DNA from 2 places in the Paenibacillus urinalis genome. Region 2 is predicted to be linked to the other one. Evidence: predicted binding sites of a transcription regulator. Region 2 holds the regulator's gene; the other holds the start of a gene.
What was found. Region 2 encodes Rex, which represses fermentation and respiration genes when NADH is low (regulators of the CRP and FNR family bind a similar motif). Its sites were predicted from a motif close to TTGTGAAATATTTCACAA; they were not measured.

Region 1 (11,078 bases), 170 kb from region 2:
CGTTCAGCGTGTTCATATACAGCTTCGCGAGCCACTCCATCATCGGCTTGAAGCGTTTCATAACCTCGTCATAGTTCAGTACTTCAGATGTAATTGGCGGATACTCTGGACCCACCTGGGCTCCTGATTTCTCGTCTTTACCGCCGTTAATTGCATACAGCAGCGCCTTAGCAAGGTTCGCACGTGCACCGAAGAATTGCATCTGCTTCCCGATCCGCATTGCAGATACGCAGCAGGCAATACCGTAATCGTCTCCATAGATCGGACGCATCAGATCGTCATTCTCATATTGAATGGAACTGGTTTCGATAGATACCTTGGCGCAGTACTTCTTGAACCCTTCTGGCAGCTGCTCTGACCATAGCACCGTCAAGTTTGGCTCTGGTGCGGGTCCGAGATTGTACAGCGTATGCAGGAAGCGGAAGCTGTTCTTCGTGACGCGTGTCTTGCCATCCATCCCCATGCCGCCAATGGATTCCGTGACCCATGTTGGATCTCCACTGAACAGCTCGTTATAATCCGGTGTACGCAGGAATTTTACAATTCTCAGCTTCATGACAAAATGATCCACCAGCTCTTGTGCTTCCTCTTCAGTCAGTGTTCCTTCTATAAGGTCTCTCTGGATATAGATATCCAGGAAGGAAGAGACACGTCCAAGTGACATCGCTGCACCATTTTGCTCTTTAATTGCTGCCAGATAAGCGAAGTAAACCCATTGGAAGGCTTCTTTGGCATTACGTGCAGGACCGGAAATATCGAATCCGTGCATTTCACCAAGCTGCTTCAGCTCTTTCAGCGCTCGTATCTGTTCAGACAATTCTTCACGAAGCCGGATGACATCTTCATCGATCACATCAACTTCCAGCTCAGCCTGCTCTCTCATCTTGTCCTTGATTAAAAAGTCAATTCCATACAGCGCTGCTCTTCGGTAGTCACCGATAATACGTCCGCGGCCGTAGGCATCTGGCAGGCCTGTGATGATGCCGGCTCGCCGCGCATTTCTCATTTCACTCGTATAGGCATCAAATACCCCTTGGTTATGTGTTTTTCTGATCGTGGTGAACATTTCAATAATCGGCTCAGGAAGCTTAAAGCCATAGGCTTCACAAGCATCGATCATCATCTTGATACCGCCAAACGGCTGAATGGAACGCTTAAATGGTGCATCCGTCTGAACGCCGACAATCTGCTCCTTCTCTTTATCCAAGTATCCAGGCTGATGGGATACAATTGTTGAAGGGGTGTTGACATCCACATCCAGTACTCCGCCGTTATCTCTCTCTTTCTTGGTTAGATCCATAACGATCTCCCACAGCGCTTTTGTATTGTCTGTCGCACCTGTCAAAAAGCTCTCGTCACCCTCATACGGAATGAGGTTTTTCTCTAAAAAGTTATTAACATTAACCTCTTTTGTCCATTTTCCGGACTTGAAGCTTCTCCAGCCGGATTGTACGTTTTGCATTTCTTTTTCGGTTACCGCCATGGTAATCCCTCCAATAGATTCGTGGTTACACTAGACAGATCATGAAGGCAGGTACGAAATTCCATCCCTGCTGTTACTCTTTCTCCCTCGGCTCTGTTATTGTGGTAAGGTTATTTGTGATTATTTTCACTAATCTGCCTGCTCACTCCCCTTCTCTCCACTCTTTATAGGGAAGTGAAATTGCCTTTTGGGTTCTATGAAATGGATTTCTTCTCTCTTACATTTCAAATTATATTATACAGATCACATTAATTATGTGATGAATATCACAAAGTTAAGCCTGTTACTCCATTTTATTTTTACTGTTGTAGTCATGCTTCCCATTCCTATATTGTGCGGAACAAGCATACGAAAAAAAAGCCGTGCTGAACGAAGGAAATTCCTTCTGCTCAGCACAGCTTCACCATTTACGATGAAGAACACGGTTATTTATCAAATCTTCCATAGAAAGCATTCCGGTACACATCTGCCAGCTCACTGACAAGTGGCAGCTTCGGATTCGCAGTAGTACACTGATCTTCAAATGCCCGGTCTGCCAAATAATCGACTCTCGCTTCAAAATCCTTCGGATCAAAGCCAAGCTCCTGGAACGAAGCCGGTATGCCCAGCTTTTTATTCAAATCGCGTATTGCCTGAATCAGGCTGTTAATCCCTTCTTCTGTCGTATTCGCCGGTAATCCCAGGATACGTGCAATTTCGGCATAACGAAGGTCTGCTGTGAAATGATCATATTTCGGGAAGGAAGCAAACTTCGTCGGTTTCTTCGCATTGTATCTGATGACATGCGGCATGAGAATGGCATTGGTCCGTCCATGTGCCGTGTGATACTGTCCGCCCCATTTGTGGGCAAGACTGTGATTGATGCCAAGGAACGCATTCGCAAAGGCCATTCCGGCAATCGTAGATGCGTTATGCATTTTCTCTCTTGCCAGCTTATCTCCCGTAAGAGCAGAAGCTTCGAGATATTCAAATACGAGCTGAATCGCTTTGATCGCGAGGCCATCTGTATAATCATTTGCCATGACAGATACGTAGGCTTCGATTGCGTGAGTCAGTACATCCATACCTGTATCTGCGACAGCTACCCTTGGCAGACTATATACGAAATCTGGATCTACAATAGCTACATCCGGTGTCAGCTCGTAATCGGCCAGCGGATACTTGGTATTGCCTTTATTCTTATCTGTAATCACTGCAAATGAGGTTACTTCTGAGCCTGTTCCCGAGGTTGTTGGAATTGCCACAAATTTAGCTTTCTGTCCCAGCTTAGGATATTTGTAAATCCGTTTACGGATATCCATAAATTTTTGTTTCATATGATCAAACTCTGCATCAGGATGCTCGTAGAACAGCCACATCGCCTTGGCCGCATCCATTGGTGAACCGCCGCCGAGGGCGATAATACAGTCCGGTTCAAAGCTGTTCATCAGCTTCGTACCATTTTCTACGGTCGTTGTTGAAGGATCAGGCTCCACATCGGAGAACACTTCAATGAACACAGGCTTCCGGCGCTGGCGCAGGTAATGCTCCACTTTATCAACGTAGCCCAGTTTCACCATCATGGGATCTGTAACAATGAGTACGCGAGAAATGTCAGGCATTTTCGCAAGATACTGGGTAGCGCCCTTCTCAAAATAAACCTTGCTTGGAACCTTAAACCATTGCATATTCACTGTACGTCTCGCCACTCTCTTCACGTTGATTAGATTCACTGCGGTTACATTCGAAGAGGTTGAATTCCGTCCGTATGAACCACAGCCCAGCGTCAATGATGGTAAGTTGGTATTGTAGATGTCCCCAATTGCACCGTGAGTTGAAGGAGAGTTTACAAGAATCCGGCAGGTCTTGAGATGATCTGCAAAACGGCTGATCACTTCATCATCATTTGAATGAATAACCGAAGAGTGTCCCATTCCTCCAAAAGAAACGATTTCTGCGGCACGTTCTATCCCCTGCTCTACCGTCTTAACCTTGTAGCAGGCCAGAATCGGACTCAGCTTCTCAGCGGACAATGGGAATTTTTCTCCAACACCGTCCAGCTCAGCAACCAGAATCTTGGTATTCTCTGGAACGACGATTCCGCTCATCTTCGCAATATCGACAGCCGACTGGCCGACGATCTTCGGATTAACAGCACATTTGTCAGCGGAGATAGCATAAGTCGTTAATTTCGCCGCTTCATCTTTGGTTACGAAGTAGCAGCCATCCGCCACCATTCTCTTCTTCACTTCATCGTAGACGGGTTCTTCTACAATGACCGCTTGCTCTGATGCACAGATCATTCCGTTATCGAAGGATTTGGATAAGATCAAATCTGTCACTGCTTGATTAAGATTCGCCGTCTTCTCTATAAAGCAAGGAACATTTCCTGGTCCAACGCCAAGTGCCGGTTTACCGCAGCTGTAAGCTGCCTTAACCATCGCTCCACCACCGGTAGCCAAAATGAGTGCAACATCCGGATGATTCATCAGCTCGTTTGTCTTCTCCATCGACGGGGCGTCAATCCACTGAATACAATCAGCTGGTGCGCCTTCTTTGATCGCTGCATCTCTTAGAATGCGTGCTGCTTCCCGGCTTGAGTTCTGTGCCGATGGATGGAAACCGAATATGATAGGGTTTCGTGTCTTTATGGCAATCAGTGCCTTAAACATCGTTGTAGAGGTAGGATTGGTTACAGGGGTAATCCCCATAATTACGCCTACCGGCTCCGCTATTTTTTGATAGTTCTCAAACTCATTATCTTCGATGACGCCGACCGTTTTGTCATATTTAATATTGTTGTAGACATATTCTGTAGCAAAAATATTCTTGATAATCTTGTCTTCATAAATTCCGCGGCCTGTTTCCGTCACAGCCAGCTTGGCTAGATTCATGTGCTTATCAAGACCAGCCAGTGCCATCGCCTGAACAATACGGTCAACCGCCTCTTGATCTAATTGCATAAATGCTTCCAGCGCCTTCTTGCCCTTGGTTACCAGCTCATTAATATATTCCGCCGCAGTAACTTCTTTGGATACAGCCTCGTTCTTAACAGCCATCTCCTATCATCCTCCTACCCAAATTCTGAGTTTTTTGTCTCTCTATTGGATTACGAAGTCATCATATCATGCATGATTCTCTTTGTTTGTGAATTTATTCACAATGTATAAAAACTTCGGATTCGATAGTGAAATGAATCACAATGTTGGAATTTTGCCATACTTTGCTTCTCCCGCCCTCTTAACGAAGGTATATACTGAACTTGTAAATCGAACAGTGCAAGGGGGAATCGCATATGACTCACTTAGCATTACTTGAACAAAAAGAAGGCAATATCCGCTGCTTCACATCAGAGAACAAACAGCTCTTACTCAACTTATTGAAGTATCGATCATTACCAAAAGGCTCTCATCTGTTCTGGGAGGGGGATCCTGCCGACAAGCTGTTTTTTATTAAGCACGGGCGCATCAAGATTACGAAATTCACAGATGAAGGAAAAGAATTAATCATGTATATTCATCAGGACGGGGATTTGATCGGTCATGCCGACCCCTTCTTCTCTTCTAGGCACAGCTATTCTGCTGAAGTATTGGAAGAGAGCGAGATTGGATATGCAGAAACCTCAGAGCTTCAGCTGCTCATTGAGATCAACGGCGGATTTGCACTTGATTTTATGAAATGGATGGGTATATACCATCGAATTACACAGACGAAATTCCGCGATCTTATGATGTACGGCAAGCAGGGAGCTCTCTGCTCAACACTAATCCGGCTCGGAAATACTTATGGAGAAGTGGATGGCAAGGATATTCGGATTAACAAAAAGATGACACATACGGATCTGTCGAATATGATTGGTGCAACCCGGGAAAGTGTCAATCGAATGCTCGCTGAGCTGCGCAAGAAAGGCGCTCTGGCATATGATGATGGCTGCATCGTGATCAAGGAATTAAGCGTTCTTCAACAGATTTGCCGCTGCGAGCAATGCCCGGTAGAAATCTGCAGGATTTAACAAGACAAAAAGCCGACCTTCTGATTTAGAGAAAGATCGGCTTCTTTTTTTATATGAAGATGGAAATAGACCACCCATTTTAAGCAAGCACAATATACAATTTGCTCTTCATGATATGCACCCTATAAGCTGGCACCTTGGTTATATTACTAGCTTCCCTTGTGACATCTCCCGTTTCCAGATCAACCTTCCAATCGTCGGAAGGATCATACACCGTATGTCCAGACACAATGCCCTCCGTGAGCCTGATTCCCTCTGGATTTATTCTTACATTATCGAGAGCAAACAGACCACCGTCACTTGTCCTGAACACGCCAATTTCGCGATTCTGTAGAGTAACCATACGTCCGATCAATGAATAGAAATCCCGCTCGTCTCCTACTGGATAAGCCTTGGCCTTTATAACTTCTGATACATTAACAGGCACCTGCTGTTCCTTCATTCTCCCCTTGATTACACCCATAGGTTAACCCTTCTTTCCAAGATACGGTAATGTCTTTGTCTCAAAGTGATTGATTCATCTTTTATTATTTTAAATTAAAGATTCTGAAATGAAAATCATATTTTGGCGAATATTTCAAAATGATACCATGGTAGGATATTTGAATGTGTGAATATTCCCAATACAGATGCATTAGGTCTTGTTATCGACAAAAAAAGCCTGCCACCGACTACTGTCGTTCAGCAAGCTCTAATCTTATTTCGTCTCTCGGACTAAGCACCATATCCAGTCCATTATCCATCAACTCTTTATTGTTCACTTCAATTTTCCATCTTTCCGTAATTAACGGAACATAACCATCAATCGAATGAACGTATCGTTTGTTATCCGTCAGTTGAATCCGCTCATTCTTCTCCAAAATATCTCTTACGGTCAAATTAGGAAAATAAAGACTAGCAATGGAGCCCCGCAAATCCGGCTGACTTACCCCGCCATAAATCGTTAAGGTTACAGCCGATGGCTCCATATTCTCAATCTTGGCAATAGGTTGAATGTATAGAATTAGTGAATCTTTACTATCTAAAGAATTTCCCCATGCATCGGAGCCAATATCCTCATCATTTAATTTTAATCTCCACTCAAGAGACTCATCTAATACATACGAGCCAACGGAAGCAATGGCATTCGATCCTTCATTAAATTCAGCAACACGATCGATTGCATCATGTACTGTAAGTCCTTCATTAATTCTAATCTGTACAGGTTGAGTCAATGCCGGTATGTAGCTGCCACCTTCTACACGGAGTTCAACAGTTCCCGGCGTTTGATCCTCCGCCAGGCTTGTCCCTTTATCTACCGAACTGCAGCCCGTAAATATGAACAAGAGTAGAATTATTGCTGAAATTGTAAATGAGTACCGCACTTTCATGCAATCACCGCCTTACTTTTTTTTGCATTATTCTACAATCTATTTATATAGCATACTATTATCTTGTGTTTAACTTCAACTCCAATAGAAAAAAGCCCAAGATTGGGCTCTTCTGATATGACCAGTATGATGTTACTACTGAACTGCTGCCTGCATATATATTCGGTTACCGCTCATATTTTTTAAATAAGGACCAAGTCCCTTAAATTGCAGACCTGACACATAAACTCCTGTCATAAGCTTACCTTCCATCGTTCCCCACTCTGAATCAAATACGACAGACGGAGCTGGTACATCCTCTTGGAAGATCGTAACTCCGTAATCTCTTCTTCGATACTGGATTCCACTCTCATACAGCGGTCTCTCCGTCAAATAAGTCGGCACAAAGTAAGCAGCAATGACATCCATCTCTTCTCCCGTATAAAAGGATTCATCTCCCAGAAACGGATGAAACAATTGAATCTCTTCATACTGAGACCATATGAATGCCTGTAGAATTAAGCTCGCAAAAGTTCCGCCACGTTTGGTCGATACAGCTGTAGACTCGCCCATGCTTGTATCCGTTTTCAGATCAGCTAATGGGGGACGGGCTTCTGCTTGTTCATTCTGATATTCACTTCCAATGAATTTCCATCCTTTGCTCGTGTGTATCCACTTTTGAAAGTATGAGCGCTGGGACAGGACTGTTGCTTCAAGCTTCTCAGCAGCTGCTGGAGAAAAGTACTGTTTCACCATTCTGGCTGCCTTCTCATAGATCGACTGAACGCGGAGGGATGCTTGCTCAAGCTCGGCAACATCTTGTTGAAAGTAATTCACTTTACGAGATACGACGATTTTGTTCAAGTAGATCGCCCTCCTTTTAAGCCTTTTAGGACCTTTCTGCAATTATACTACGAAAAGCACTGACTTGTGCAAGGACGACAAATAAATACGAAGATCATACCTCAAGTGCTAATAAAAAAACCCTTTATCTTTCTTCAGAAAAATAAAGAGTTTGAAGTCATTACTTAAGTATATCGTGGTCAACATACCGTTCACCGTTAAGCTCACTGAGCACCTCAATGGCCACTCTTGCTCCGTCACCGGATGTCACGATGGTATGGACACTGACTCCAGCAATGACTCCAGCAGCCCAGACATTTGGCATACTTGTTCTGCCGAGACGATCCACCTCAATAACCGATTTTATTCTTGGCTCACGTCCTTCAATCATACGGATCCCACTATTTGCGGCCAGTTCAGGATTAGCACCGGTGGTCAGAATTACGTGCAGTGCCGTGTATTCTTTACCTGATTCTGTTGTAAGCCTGACCTGACCATCCTCGGAGGTGATCGAGGTCACCTTCTCATCGTAGAAAACAGCGCCAAACTTCTCTGCCTGCTTTCTGCCTGATGTTAACAGATCCGGACCTGATATGCCCTCTGTTCCATAATGGTTCTCCATCCAGGCGCGCTTTGTCATACTTGCACCGCTGTCAAGAACGATCGTTTCTTTGCCTGCCTTAGCCGCAAAAATAGCTGCACTGCCTCCTGCAGGACCTGCACCAACAACAATTATATCTGCCATGAGTTTCATCCTCTCCACACAAGATTCATGACGCCACGAGCCTAGCTTCGGCTATTCAACCCATTGCTCCGCCCACTGCTGAATTCCCTGCATTACAGGCTGGAGTGCTTTCCCTTTGTCGGTAAGCTCGTATTCAATTCTGACGGGTGTCTCCGGATATACGTGTCTTATTAAGATTCCTTCGCTCTCCAGATCCTTCATTCGCTCTGACAGCATTTTATCACTCATTTGAGGTATGAGATTCGAAATATCCTTAAATCGTTTAGGACCATCCATCAATGTTTGAATAATGAGACCATTCCATCGTTTGCCCAGGAATGAAAAGGCCGACTCAAATCTTGGACACATCTTCAGATGTTGACCTTCCATTATATTCACCTCTTTAAATATTTCCATCAACACAAACTTACAATTAGTTAGTACATATCATAATAGCACATTTCTTGGTGTATGGAAAGAAACTATACCATATCCCATGAAGTATACTATAACCATTAACCAAAAATGAAGCTAATGACCCAATTGTGAAATCAGTCAACCGCTTCAATTAAAAAAGACCATCCAAAGACAGTCCACACACTTTAGAAGGCTTTAAGATCAGGATTCATAAGCATTTCTATTATATCACGCTGATATTTGAATAACCAGTTCTTTGTACCTATATAATTTTAAAAATACCATGGACTCACTTAGATGTAAGTCCATGGTATTATTGTTGAAATTCGCTTATACAAGCACGTTACCTAATGCTCTGACCGGTTCGCTGTTACCAAATACCGGTTTGGTATGATGAAGAGGATAAGCCCATCGAATGGAATTGCTGATCACTCTTAGAATCTCCGGACGGTAGTACGTTGGATACGTTTCATGTCCTGGTCTGAAGTAGAAGATCTTACCTTCACCTCGTTTGAACGTACATCCGCTTCTAAACACTTCTCCGCCCTGAAAATTACTCAAGAATACAAGCTCATCCGGCGTTGGAATATCAAAGAATTCACCATACATTTCTTCATGTTCCAATATGATATGGCTGTCGATTCCTTCTGCAATCGGATGACTCGGATTTACAGTCCATATAATTTCTTGTTCCCCAGCTTCCCGCCACTTCAGGTCACAGGAAGTACCCATCAGCTCTTTGAACGGTTTGGAGAAATGTCCCGAATGAAGAACAACAAACCCCATACCATTTAATACTCTCTTCACAACCTTGCTTACGATTTCGTCGCTTACTCTGTCATGAGCCATATGACCCCACCAGATTAATACATCCGTCGTATTCAAGACCTCATCCGTTAAACCATGCTCCGGCTCATCTAGAGTAGCTGTACGAATCGCATATCCTTCTCCTGAAAGACCATCAGCAAGCGCTTTGTGAATGCCTTCCGGGTATACTTCTCTAACCTCATCATGAATTTTTTCGTGAACAAATTCATTCCAGATCGTGACGTTAATCATTCTTATTTCCCCCTGTTGATGTTAGACCCACCACATATCGCCAAGCGGTTCTTCAATAAGTACTTGCTTGAGATTGTGGACGGCTTTTGAGAAACCTTCCTCAACGGACATCAGTCCGTCTTCATGTTCAATACTTACAACATAATCATATCCGACAAGTCGCAGGGCACTGATAATATCTGCCCAGGTTTTGATATCATGACCAAATCCGACGGTGCGGAATTGCCATGCGCGGGTTTGCATATTTGTATAATCCTGCATATCCGTAAGACCATACATATTTACGTTAACAGGATCAATCGTTGTATCCTTGGCATGGAAATGGTGAATCGCTCCTTCACGACCCAAAATTTTGATGGATTCCACAGGATCAATACCTTGCCACCACATGTGAGAAGGATCTAGGTTTGCCCCGATCACTTCACCCGCTGCCTCGCGCAATTTAAGCAGTGTAGCTGGCGTATGAACCGAGAATCCGCCGTGCAGTTCAAGGCCGATTTTTACATTGTGATCAGAAGCGAACTTACCCCATTCCGTCCAGTATGGTATCAGTTTATTCTCCCATTGCCATTTCAATACTTCCTGGAAATCATTTGGCCACGGAGCGACAGGCCAGTTCGGATATTTCGCATCCTCATGATCACCAGGCAGGCCTGAGAACGTGTTAACAACAGGTACTTCGAGCTTCTCAGCAAGCTTCACTGTGTTAACAAAATCATCATGGAACTTCTTAGCAATCTCTTTTTGCGGATGTAGCGGGTTACCGTGACAGCTGAGCGCACTAATGATCAAACCACGAGATTCAACTGCCTTCTTGAATTCTTTCAATGCCGTTTCATTCTCCAGAAGCTCAGCCGGTTTGCAATGAGCATTGCCCGGATGCCCTCCTGTACCAATCTCTATCGCACCTAGACCTTTGGAAGCGATATAATCTAATGCATCCTCAAACTTACGACCACCGAATAGAACTGCAAATACGCCTAATTTCATAAACTAAATCCCTCCTGTATTGTAATGAGTACTTCAACTATATTTAAACTGCTGCTTCTAAATGAATAAGGAAGTTTTGCTTATTACTCGAAATATACCGCTTTTCCAGTACGTGCTGATTCATAGATCGCTTCAAGTATTTGAGTTACGACGTAAGCCTGCTCTGGTTTAACAAGAGGTTCCTTATCTTCAAGAATCGCCTCGATCCACATTCTAGCTTCC
Region 2 (11,078 bases):
CGACCCCATGCTCTTTAGGAGTAATCGGATAATTCTCTGTTAAGTGAATGATTTCGATATCCGTCACGGTCATTTCATATCCGGATTGACTGCGTGGCTCCTCTCGAATCACACCTGTTACATATAGTGAGCTTTCCTGAGTCAAGCTCTTCGCATTATTCCAGATTTCCTCAGAAACCTCGCTTTTTACAACAACCCCTTGGATATAGCCCGTACCATCTCGAAGCTGCAAAAACTGTATTTTGCCGCTGGAGCGCTTATTGTTAATCCAAGCACCAATCGTTACCGTTTCTCCAACGTGCTGACTGACATGGCGAATGTCGCTCTTTGTGCTCATGTCTCATCTCTCCCCGTTCTATTAAAATTCAAATTCAAATGTTACTTTGACTCTTCTACAATGCGATTCGTGTCGCGAGCAATAACAAGCTCTTCATTCGTTGGAATGATCAATACTTCGACTTTGGAATTCGCAGTAGAAATACGGCGAGGCTCGCCAGAACGAATCTTGTTCAGCTCCTCGTCAAGCTCTACTCCGAGATAAGTCAACTGCTCCAGTACTCTTTGACGAAGGACTACAGAGTTCTCTCCGACCCCAGCAGTGAAGACAATGACGTCTACTCCGTTCATCGCCGCAGCATAGGAACCGATGTACTTGCGAAGACGATATTCGTACATGTTGAATGCGAGTGTAGAATTCGGATCTCCGTTCTCCATACCCTCTGTAATTTCACGCATATCACTGCTGATTCCAGAGATGGCAAGAAGTCCACTGTGCTTGTTAAGCATAGAGTTCACTTCATTCAGCGTTAAGTCCTCTTTGTTCATGACATATGGAACAATCGCAGGATCAAGATCTCCGCTGCGCGTTCCCATCATAAGTCCTTCCAGAGGCGTCATTCCCATGGATGTATCGACAGACACGCCATTTTGAATCGCTGTAAGACTTCCCCCGTTACCTACATGGCACGTTATGATCTTCAGGTCCTCAATCGGACGCTCCAAGAATTCAGCAGCGATCTGGCTTACATAGTAATGGGATGTACCATGGGCTCCATAACGACGAACCTTGTACTTGTTATACAGTACACGTGGAATTGCGTATAGATAAGCAGACTCCGGCATCGTTTGATGGAATGCGGTATCAAATACAACCACTTGCGGTACTCCAGGCATATTGGCTTCAGCGGCATTAATACCCATAATCGCAGCTGGATTATGAAGCGGTGCAAGGTCGATCAATTGACGAATCTTCGCTTTGACTTCATCTGTAACCAATGCAGATCCGTTAAAGAATTCACCGCCGTGAACAACACGGTGTCCGACAGCTTGAATCTCTTCGATTGAAGACAGTACGCCGTGCTCAGCATGTACGAGCTTGTCCAATACTTTACGGATCGCTGTCGTATGTTCCAGAATCTCGCTTACTTCGGTCACTTCTTCTTTGCCTGTCGGCTTATGTGTAAGAATGGAAGAATCCATTCCGATCCGCTCAACCAAGCCTTTAGCCAGAACAGACTCGTCAGTCATGTCATACACTTGATACTTCAGGGAAGAACTTCCCGCATTAATTACTAATACTTTCATATCCGGTCACCATCCTTGTCATACTTGAAGAAGCCTTCGCCCGTCTTCACACCTAATTGCCCTGCGCGAACCATTTTCTTAAGTATAGTGGAAGGTCTGTATTTCAATTCGCCGAACTCACGGAACATACCGTCAAGTGCAGCATGAACGGAATCGAGGCCAAAACGATCTGCCATTTCAAATGGGCCATGCTGGAATTTGTATCCAATCCGAACCGCTTGATCGATATCCTCGGCAGATGCAACGCCCTCTTCAAGCAGATGAAGGGCTTCATTGATATGCAGACAAATAAGCCGGGAAGTTACGAATCCAGGAGACTCATAGACCATGACGCCTTTTTTCTCCAATACTTCCTCAGCAAACTTCTTCGTGAACTCAAATGTATCATCTGATGTTTTAAGACCACGAATGATTTCGACAACATCGATACTTGATACCGGATAAATCCAGTGCAGGCCGATCACACGCTCAGGATGATTTGTAGAACTTGCAAGTTCAGTCAAGCTCAGTGTTGAAGTATTACTTGTTAGAATGATATCTTCAGACACAATCTCCTCAAGCTGTTTGAACAATTTGATCTTTGCTTCCAGGTCTTCAGTAATGGTCTCTATAATCAAGTCGCAAGCAGACAGATCACTAAGATTCGCTCTATGAATTCTAGATAAGATCAATTTTTTCTCTGCTTGGGTAATTGCCCACTTCTCCAATTTTTTATCTAACCCTGTCTCGATCATTCCGATGGAATAATCAAGCTTATTCGGGGAAAGCTCTACCAGCATAACGTCGAGGCCTTTAGCTGCCAGCATTTCAGCAATACTTTGACCCATCGTACCTCCGCCGATAACTCCTATCTTTTTAAACAACATGGTTACTGCTCCATCCCTTCCTGGTCTCTTCTGAATAGTTTGTATTCTTCTTTGTCGAAAAATACATTTTTATGACCCAACATATAATAATATCTTAGCATGAATCAAAAGTAAAAAAAAATAACCAGCATAAATAATTATGCTGGCAAAAGTGCATTTTTCTTAAATAATTCACGGAATTGACCACCGGACAACACTTCTTCCTTCATGAGAATGTCCAGCGACTCATCAAAGATGGCTGCGTGCTCATGGAGCAGCTCTTTTGTACGGGCAAACAGCTCATTCAAGATGTAGTTATTCTCACGCATCATGTCTTCCTGGGATACCATGTCAAGATTAACAATGCCGAGCGAGGTCAGTCCAGAGCTGATCATGGTTTTGACAATATCGAGCGATTGCTCAAAGTCATTTCTGGAACCGGTGCTCCGCCCTCCATAATAAATTTCCTCGGCAGCAGCACCACCGAGTGCAATCATAATCTGAGCTTCAAGAAAATCCTTCGTATATAAGTACTGCTCTTCCTGCGGATTATGTCGAACATAACCGAGTGCCTGTCCCCGCGGACTGAGTGCTACCTGGCCCACACTGTTCGGTCGAACTGCTTCTGCTGCAATCGCATGTCCGAGCTCATGAATGGCAACCCGCTTCTTCTCGTCTGCATTGGATTCACGGTCTGTCTTCTCACCCATCATCACTTTATCTATAGCCATAGACAGGTTCCGCTGCGTAATAAATTCCAGACTATCCCGCATTGCATAGATTGCAGCCTCATTCATCAAGCTCTCGAGCTGCGCCCCGGAGAAGCCATACGATTCTTCAGCTATTTTGTCCAAGCTTACATCCTCAGCAAGCGGTTTATTTTTGGCATGCAGCTCCAGAATATGCTTGCGCCCTTTCTTATCCGGAAGCTCCACTTGGATATGGCGGTCAAAACGACCCGGACGAAGAAGTGCGCTGTCGAGCATTTCTTTGCGGTTCGTCGCTGCGATAATCAGAATGCGGGGTGCATCAGAGTTGTATATACCGTCCATCTCCGTAAGCAGCTGGTTCAGAGTCTGATCATATTCACGCTGCTGGCCGCCCTCTCTTTTGCCGCCGATGACATCGATCTCATCAATAAAAATAATGGCGTTTTCTTTGTTTTCCTTGGCAGCCCGAGCTCTGGCATCTTTAAATAATTCACGGATACGTCCTGCCCCGACACCAACATACATTTCAACAAACTCACTGCCGGCAGCTGCAATAAATACAGAATTGGTGTAATGTGCAGCCGCCTTCGCCATCAGTGTCTTCCCCGTACCCGGAGGGCCTGTCAGCAAAATACCCTTTAGTGGGCGAATGCCAAACTTCTGAATTTCTTCATGTCTAACCAAAAAGTCCAGCGCTTCACGGAGCTCCTGCTTGGCGCTGTCCTGTCCTCCAATTTCCTCGAAGGTAAGCTTGGCGGGACCAGCCTTCTTGCGCTTCTTCTCACTGCTGGCACCGACCGCGAGTCCGCCGCGTGTCTGCATCAGGAACACCACGCCCCCTGCAAGCAGGGCAATAAGCAGTACTGGAATAATATTAACTCCTATAAAGACCAGAAAAAGAAGTACGACCGGAACGACCCCGATTAAAATCTCCTTCAACCAATTAGGCATTAGGCCACACTCCCATCGTAGCCGGCTGTCTCGGCAGAATAATATACTTGCTTGCTTCTCCATCTGACAGGCTTACATATACGTTCTCATTATCAATATCATAGTCAACCTGGATGCTGCCTTCGCTCATTTCCTTCAGCTTCTCAGGAATTTGCGTGTATTGTCTAGTCTCCATCGCTTCAGCGACGGTAAATAAAGCGCTGGACCAGAAATCATCAAGCGTTTCCGTCGAATGATCCTTAACCTCCAGCTGCATCGTTCTACCGTTCAGAAGCTCCTTGCCATCTGTGCGGATATAATCAACAAGACCTCTTATATTGGTATTCGGTTCGAGATCGAGATTCAAAACAACTTGATTCTGGTTAATATCTAATTGAACATCGTTTACGCCGTCATACTCGGCAACCAACTTTTCGATTGGCTTCTCAAGGGCCACCTGACGGTACACAAACCATCCTCCAAACAGCAGCGTAGCCGTAACCATAACTGTAATTGCTATCCGAATAGGACGTAATTTCAAGTGACAACCTCCTCATCTATTTTACCCACTCTATTCCTATCAAAATGGGATATAGATATAGCATACCATATACAGCGGTCCAAATCTAAACTATGAATTATTTTTCAAAGTTTCCAATCCAAATAACCCCGAAATGGCCAATGGAGACCACTTCAGGGTATTTTTTGAGTGCATTATTCTTTGACCGGAAGCTGAAATCCTTCCTCTAGCTCGGTTCCATCACTGAAACGATAGAAGCGATAGTAGTAACGATCATTCTCTTTATAAAATAACTGCCAGACATACGTCTCATCATAAACTGCCGGCTGCAGTCTGACGATTTCAATTCCAGGCAGCTGTGAGCTGATCTTGGAGCGCATTTCTTCCTCAGACGTTCCTTCTTCAATCTTCTCGCTGTGTACACTCTTTTCATCTGTCTTTGGCTTCTTGTCAGTACCGTACTGTACCCATACCATAATGGGCTCATTATCCGCATTTACACCTTCAATTGTCCAATAAATGGCATCCTCAGACCAGACCGATTTTTGCGTCTTCGTTACTGTAACCAGGTCTTCTTTTTCTTTCGCAATAGCGATTGCAGCTTCTTCTTCTACCCATGTATCCTTCATTACATATTCATAAAATATATAAATGCCTAAGAGCACGAGTATAAAAGCCACAATACTTATGAGGATCCACTTTCTTTTTTTTCTCAAGGCTGAACTCCCTTCTTGCCCCCAGCATCAATCAGCGGGACGTCAGTCCTTCGAAAGCAGCTTGTGCTTCGCGTTTAATCCGTTCTTCATCCAACGTGAGCATCTCACCGTTCTTAACTAATTGCTTACCATCCACCCAGACATGTTGAACATCCTTGCTGCTCGCAGAATAGATGACATGTGATATCAAATCGGTGTAAGGCAGGAAATGAGCTTGATCCAGGTCTATTGCAATGAAATCCGCTTTTTTGCCTGGCGCCAGCACTCCTGTGTCCTTGACGTAGATGGATTTCGCTCCATATTCTGTTCCCATACGAAGTGCTTCAGTAGCAGGTACGGCGGTTGGATCACCGCTGACTCCTTTGTGAATCAATGCAGCTAGACGCATTTCCTCAAACATATCCAAATTATTGTTGCTTGCTGCACCGTCTGTGGCAAGGGACACAACAACCCCTGCTTTTAACAGCTCAGGTACTCGCGCAACACCGCTCGCCAGCTTCAGATTGCTTCCAGGATTATGAGCCACTGCCACATTGTATTTGGCAAGCACCTCTATTTCTTCATCCGTCAAATGCACGGCATGAGCCACGAGAGAAGGTCTAGAGAAGAAGCCGAGCTTCTCCAGATGCGCTACTGGACGCAGTCCATACTCTTTTACATTCTGTTCTACTTCAGCGGCCGTTTCAGACATATGTGTATGCAGCGGCAAGTCCAGCTCATGTGCCGCTTCTACAAACTTCTCAATAAACTCTGGTCCGCAAGTATATGGCGAATGTGGTGACAGCATCGTCGTGATGCGTCCGTCAGCCTGATTATGCCATTCCCGGGCAAAGGTCATTGCTTCCTTCAGCTTGAAAGCACGCAGCTCATCTGAGCCGAAGCCAATCGCTCCCCGCATCAGACTTGCGCGAATGCCCGACTCCTCTGCTACTTTTGCCACCTGATTCATCTGGTCATACATATCAAGAAAGGCGGTAGTGCCGCCTCTCAGCATTTCCAGCACAGATAGCGAGGTTCCCCAGTAGACATCCTCAGCTGTGAACTTTTCCTCCATTGGCCACATTTTTTCTTGAAGCCAGACCTGAAGGGCAAGATCATCGCCATAGCCGCGTAGTAGGGACATTGCGGCATGACCATGCGTATTAATAAGGCCAGGAATAAACAGCTGATGCTTGCCGTCATGAACTGGAATGCCCTCTGTTCCTTCGGGCAGATCTTCGCCTATATATGAAATGCGGTCATCCTCAATCAGCATATAACCGCTGACGATTCGCCATTCAGGATCGCTTACCGCAAATTTGCCGTTCTTGATGAGCCACTTATGACTTGACATCCTCTTCCTCCTCTTTCCCTGCTTCGTTCTCTAGATAATAAGCCAGACTAAGCAGATCTGTAGTGAAGTCCGCTGTATGAATCCGGATATGAGCAGGCGCCTTGATAATAATCGGGGCAAAATTAAGGATCGCTTCGACTCCCGCCTCCACCAGATAGTCCGCCACACGCTGAGCTTCCGAATCCGGAACCGTTATAATGCCGATTCTAATGCTCAGATCTTTCACTGTCTTCACCAGCTCTTCCATAGGCAGAACCGTCAGTGTATTAATCTTGGAGCCAATCTTCGAGGGCTGGGAATCAAATACAGCGACAATCTTCATATTGTCTTTTACATATCGATTATAGTTCGACAAGGCATGACCCAGATTACCGGCACCGACAAGTGCCACATTGATCTGTTGATCCAGCTTCAATATTTGTCTGATCTTATCGATGAGATATGCCACATCATAGCCGATACCCTTGCGTCCAAAATCCCCGAAATAAGCGAGGTCCTTACGAATTTGCGCTGGATTCAAATCCAGTCTGAGACCAAGCTCCTGTGACGATACTGTGGTCACTTCTCTTTTGTACAGCTCTTGTAAATAACGCAGATATACAGGCAGTCTTCTTACAACAGCCTCTGAAATTTTGTCCGACTTCAATTATAATTCCCCCTCACACCTGCAAGCAGTGTCCGTGCTTAATATTACTTCTCTTCATTCGTTATATGTTCCTCTAACCACTCGCTTATACGCGGAACCATCTTGTCCGTTGTCATATGCTCCATTTTAGGACCTGGCAGGGAATATAAAAAGTACTTGCCATAATACGATTCAATCACTCTTGTATCATACACGATAACGATGCCTCGGTCCTTAGCGGTCCGCACCAGTCTTCCAAAACCTTGCTTAAACCGTATAACCGCCTGCGGTACGGAGAGCTTCATAAACGGATTCTTCTTCTCCGCCTGCAGCAGCTCGCTCTTGGCTTCGACAACTGGATGGTTAGGCGGCTGGAAGGGCAAACGTACAATAGCCAAACAGGATAAAGCTTCTCCTGGAATATCGACACCTTCCCAGAAGCTGCTCGTTCCAAGCAGTACAGAAGCTTTGGCCTCCTGGAATCTTCTCGTCAGCTTCGTCCTGCTTCCACTGTCCACCCCTTGTCCAAACACAGAAATATCACTTGAAGCCAAAGCTTCCTTCAGCGGCTCATGTACCTGTCTCAGCATCTTGTAAGAGGTAAACAGGACAAGCATTCTGCCCTTAGTCGCCTGCGCGGCCTCTGACAGAGACTTGACGAGCATACTGACAAAGTGATCATCACCCACACTGCCCTTCACACTTGGAAAATCACGCGGAACTACAAGAAGGGCTTGTTCCCGGTAATTAAAAGGAGATGGAAGCTGTGATGTGAGCAACCTCTGCTGCTCCTGTGCTTCGGTCAATCCGAGCTGATCTATCATAAACTGGAACGATTTATCTACCGATAAAGTAGCAGAGGTTAAAATAACGCTTCGCTTCTTATCAAAGAACATTTCCTTCAGCTGAGGACTTACATCTACAGGAACGGCATACAGCTGAAGCGACTTGCTCTTGAATTGTCCGCTGGCTTCCAGCCAATATACGGTCCCTGCATCATCAAGGCGCATGAAATGTCTTAATTGGTCTTTGAAGCCAGCTAGATCCTTAACAAGCCCTGTTACGTCAGTGATAAGGCTGTCGGCCGTATAGTCATCGAGATCTTCCCTTACTTCACTAAGGACCTTATCTGCCTTCCGAACCAATTCGGATACGGTCACATAGAACTGATTCTCAACCGCAGCGAGCTTATCCCATTTCTTTGGTTTGTTCTGCGGCTTCAGTCTTAGTGTAAACTGTCCTGCTTCTCCAGGGGCAGCATCACTTCGTTCTGGCAGTAAGCTGAACAGCATCTCACTGAGCTGGTCCCAGGCTTCCTTCGCTTCCAGAGCGGATGGGAACAGCTGATCAATGGCAGAGGTCCACTCCACCATTTGCTCATGACTGGACTGCGCTATTTTTTGACGCAGAGCTGGGAATTGACCGTTCCGACTATCTTTAAATAATCGGGTAAGCGCATGAACCACCGTGAAATATTTCATATGCATTCCAAGATGCTTACCGGCGACCTCCTCGAATTGATGCGCCTCATCTATGACGAGATGCTCATAAGCAGGAAGCAATTGGTGACTAGCCTTAACGTCCGTAAACAGCTTGGAATGATTGGTGATGACTACATCAGCAATGCCCGCCTCATGTCTTGCACGATGATAGAAGCATTTCTTAAACCAAGGGCAGCTTCGTCCCAGGCAGGAATCCGAATCGCTTTGTACAGTCTCCCAAAAATCGCCGCCGCGATGACTCAGATTGAGCTCCTCATCATCTCCGGTTTCGGTTTGCGTGAGCCATACAAGCATCTGCGCAGCAGTAAATACGTCCTCCTTCGGAGTTACAAACTCCTTGTTGTTCAGCTTTTGCTCAAATTTACGCAGACACAGGTAATGTCCTCTGCCTTTAAACACAGCTGCTTTGAACGGAAAAGGAACCACCTCCGTGAGGAGCGGAATATCCCGCTCACGAAGCTGCTCCTGAAGATTGATCGTATGTGTGCTTACTGTTACCTTCGTCTCCTGTCTGACACTATGATAAATCGAAGGCAGCAAATAACCGAGTGACTTACCCGTGCCTGTCCCGGCTTCAATTAGTAAATGCTTGTCCTCTTCCATCGCCTTCGTCACTTCTGCGAACATCATATTCTGGGACTCGCGTTCCTCATAATGAGGCAGTGTTTGCTTCAGACGCAGCTGAACCTCATCCATAAATTCCTGAAAAGTTAATTTTTCTAATGGATTGGGTTCATGTTCATCCCTGGGCGGAGCAATCTGTGACCAATCGTCGATCTTTAGAGCGAGCTGCCTATAATAGGTCTGATTGTCCAGATCGTGAATAGGCTCCATTTCTTTTTCTGTAAGAATCCCATCAAAAAACCAGCCCAAATCACTATCTTCCGCAGCAAATAGATCGGTAAGCCGCTGCAAAGTGATCAATGGCAGGCTCTTAAGCTCCTCAAGACTCTTCAAGAAAATATGCGCTGTTGCCATCGCATCACTATCCGCCTGATGAGGACGGTCATGGGTGAATCCAAATTCGCTTGCTACATATCCCAGCTGATAGGAGGATAAGGAAGGAAAGCAAATTCTGAGGAAATCCATGGTATCCAAAATCCGGCCTGTAAATGGCAAGTACCCGCATCTGTCAAGCGCATTTTGTAAAAAGTGAAAATCAAAGCTTACATTATGTCCTACGAGTACGACATCATCCAGCAATGGAACGAGCTCCATCATCATTTCCTCAAGCTCAGGAGCATCCTTCACATCATCGTCCGTAATTCCCGTCAACCCCGTTATAAAAGGAGGAATGGGAACGCCGGGATTCACATAGGAGCTGAATGTGTCTTTAATTGTATAATCATGATCTATGATGGCAAGTCCAACCTGGATAATTTCACCAAGCGACTGAGTACCTGTTGTTTCAAAATCAAGCACAGCAAATTTCATGATGAGTAAACGTTCCCTTCTACAGTCTCTTTAGTAGCATAGCAAAAAAAAAGACTTTTGAACATGAAACAGACAAAAAGACGATGTCTTGTCAGGACATCGCCTTTTGCGATTGCGCTGTTTCAGTAGTACCTAGGAGAGGGCAAGCAGCTGTGTTCCGTACTGGAGCACGGCATTTTTGGAACGGCATGCTTCCAGATTGTAGAGCGGCTCCGGCAGGGAGGGATCATGTTCCAAAGCAAGGGCAAAGCAGGACTGGGCCTGCTTGAGCTCCATTTGCTTGGCATGAACACAACCAAGTGCATTGTATGCCATGGCCTTCATTCTAGGCTGTTCACAGCTTAGAATGATCCGATTCAGCTCCGCAGATGCGGTATGCATTTGTTCCAGGTGGAGATAGCACATAGCCAGGTACAGCCTCGACAACAGGCTATCCGGATATACTTCCACCACTTTGCCAAACTCCTCGGCAGCATGCTGATACATAAGCAGTTTAAAATAACCAAGTCCTTTAACAAAGGCATGAAGTTCCAGCTCCGGAATGGAAGTGAAAGGATCCGTACCTCGGAAAATCCCACTTTCGCGAATTTTGGCCATTTTCTCTTCAAATGACATCCATTCGTCGATAATGCCGTCGCTCATTTTCTTAAGCAGGTTCCATCGCTGGAGCATTTCCTGTTTCTTCTCGACGGGTGCGGCGGTGTAGTAAGTGGCAATCTCATCAAGCGATTGATTCATTTCCGCAAATAGATGTTGAAACATGGCATGCATCCCACCCTTAGCAAAATGGATTAGTGCAGTAACCTAATCACATTTTTTGCGCTTTGGGCACTTTTCATTCTTCATTCCATGGATTACAAAATCGTTGCGTGAACTTCC

Region 1: a site for Rex is predicted at 4,608-4,625, ahead of adhE (bifunctional acetaldehyde-CoA/alcohol dehydrogenase). Genes of this name have one in related genera too.

What each region holds. Positions count from the first base shown of each region.
Region 1 covers NZ_CP118108.1:3,798,896-3,809,973, forward strand. The annotation lists gene pflB (formate C-acetyltransferase) at 1-1,483, opposite strand, end outside; gene adhE (bifunctional acetaldehyde-CoA/alcohol dehydrogenase) at 1,909-4,521, opposite strand; gene PUW25_RS17575 (Crp/Fnr family transcriptional regulator) at 4,758-5,474, shown strand; gene PUW25_RS17580 (nitrite reductase (NAD(P)H) small subunit) at 5,554-5,937, opposite strand; gene PUW25_RS17585 (hypothetical protein) at 6,146-6,844, opposite strand; gene PUW25_RS17590 (hypothetical protein) at 6,980-7,687, opposite strand; gene PUW25_RS17595 (NAD(P)/FAD-dependent oxidoreductase) at 7,848-8,411, opposite strand; gene PUW25_RS17600 (winged helix-turn-helix transcriptional regulator) at 8,463-8,780, opposite strand; gene PUW25_RS17605 (ThuA domain-containing protein) at 9,138-9,866, opposite strand; gene PUW25_RS17610 (sugar phosphate isomerase/epimerase family protein) at 9,888-10,856, opposite strand; gene PUW25_RS17615 (Gfo/Idh/MocA family protein) at 10,940-11,078, opposite strand, start outside.
Region 2 covers NZ_CP118108.1:3,630,544-3,641,621, forward strand. The annotation lists gene asnS (asparagine--tRNA ligase) at 1-337, opposite strand, end outside; gene PUW25_RS16670 (acetate/propionate family kinase) at 379-1,584, opposite strand; gene PUW25_RS16675 (3-hydroxyacyl-CoA dehydrogenase family protein) at 1,581-2,450, opposite strand; gene PUW25_RS16680 (AAA family ATPase) at 2,588-4,090, opposite strand; gene PUW25_RS16685 (hypothetical protein) at 4,083-4,610, opposite strand; gene PUW25_RS16690 (cell wall elongation regulator TseB-like domain-containing protein) at 4,784-5,305, opposite strand; gene PUW25_RS16695 (amidohydrolase) at 5,337-6,638, opposite strand; gene PUW25_RS16700 (redox-sensing transcriptional repressor Rex) at 6,625-7,284, opposite strand; gene dinG (ATP-dependent DNA helicase DinG) at 7,329-10,199, opposite strand; gene PUW25_RS16710 (hypothetical protein) at 10,332-10,961, opposite strand; gene panD (aspartate 1-decarboxylase) at 11,054-11,078, opposite strand, start outside.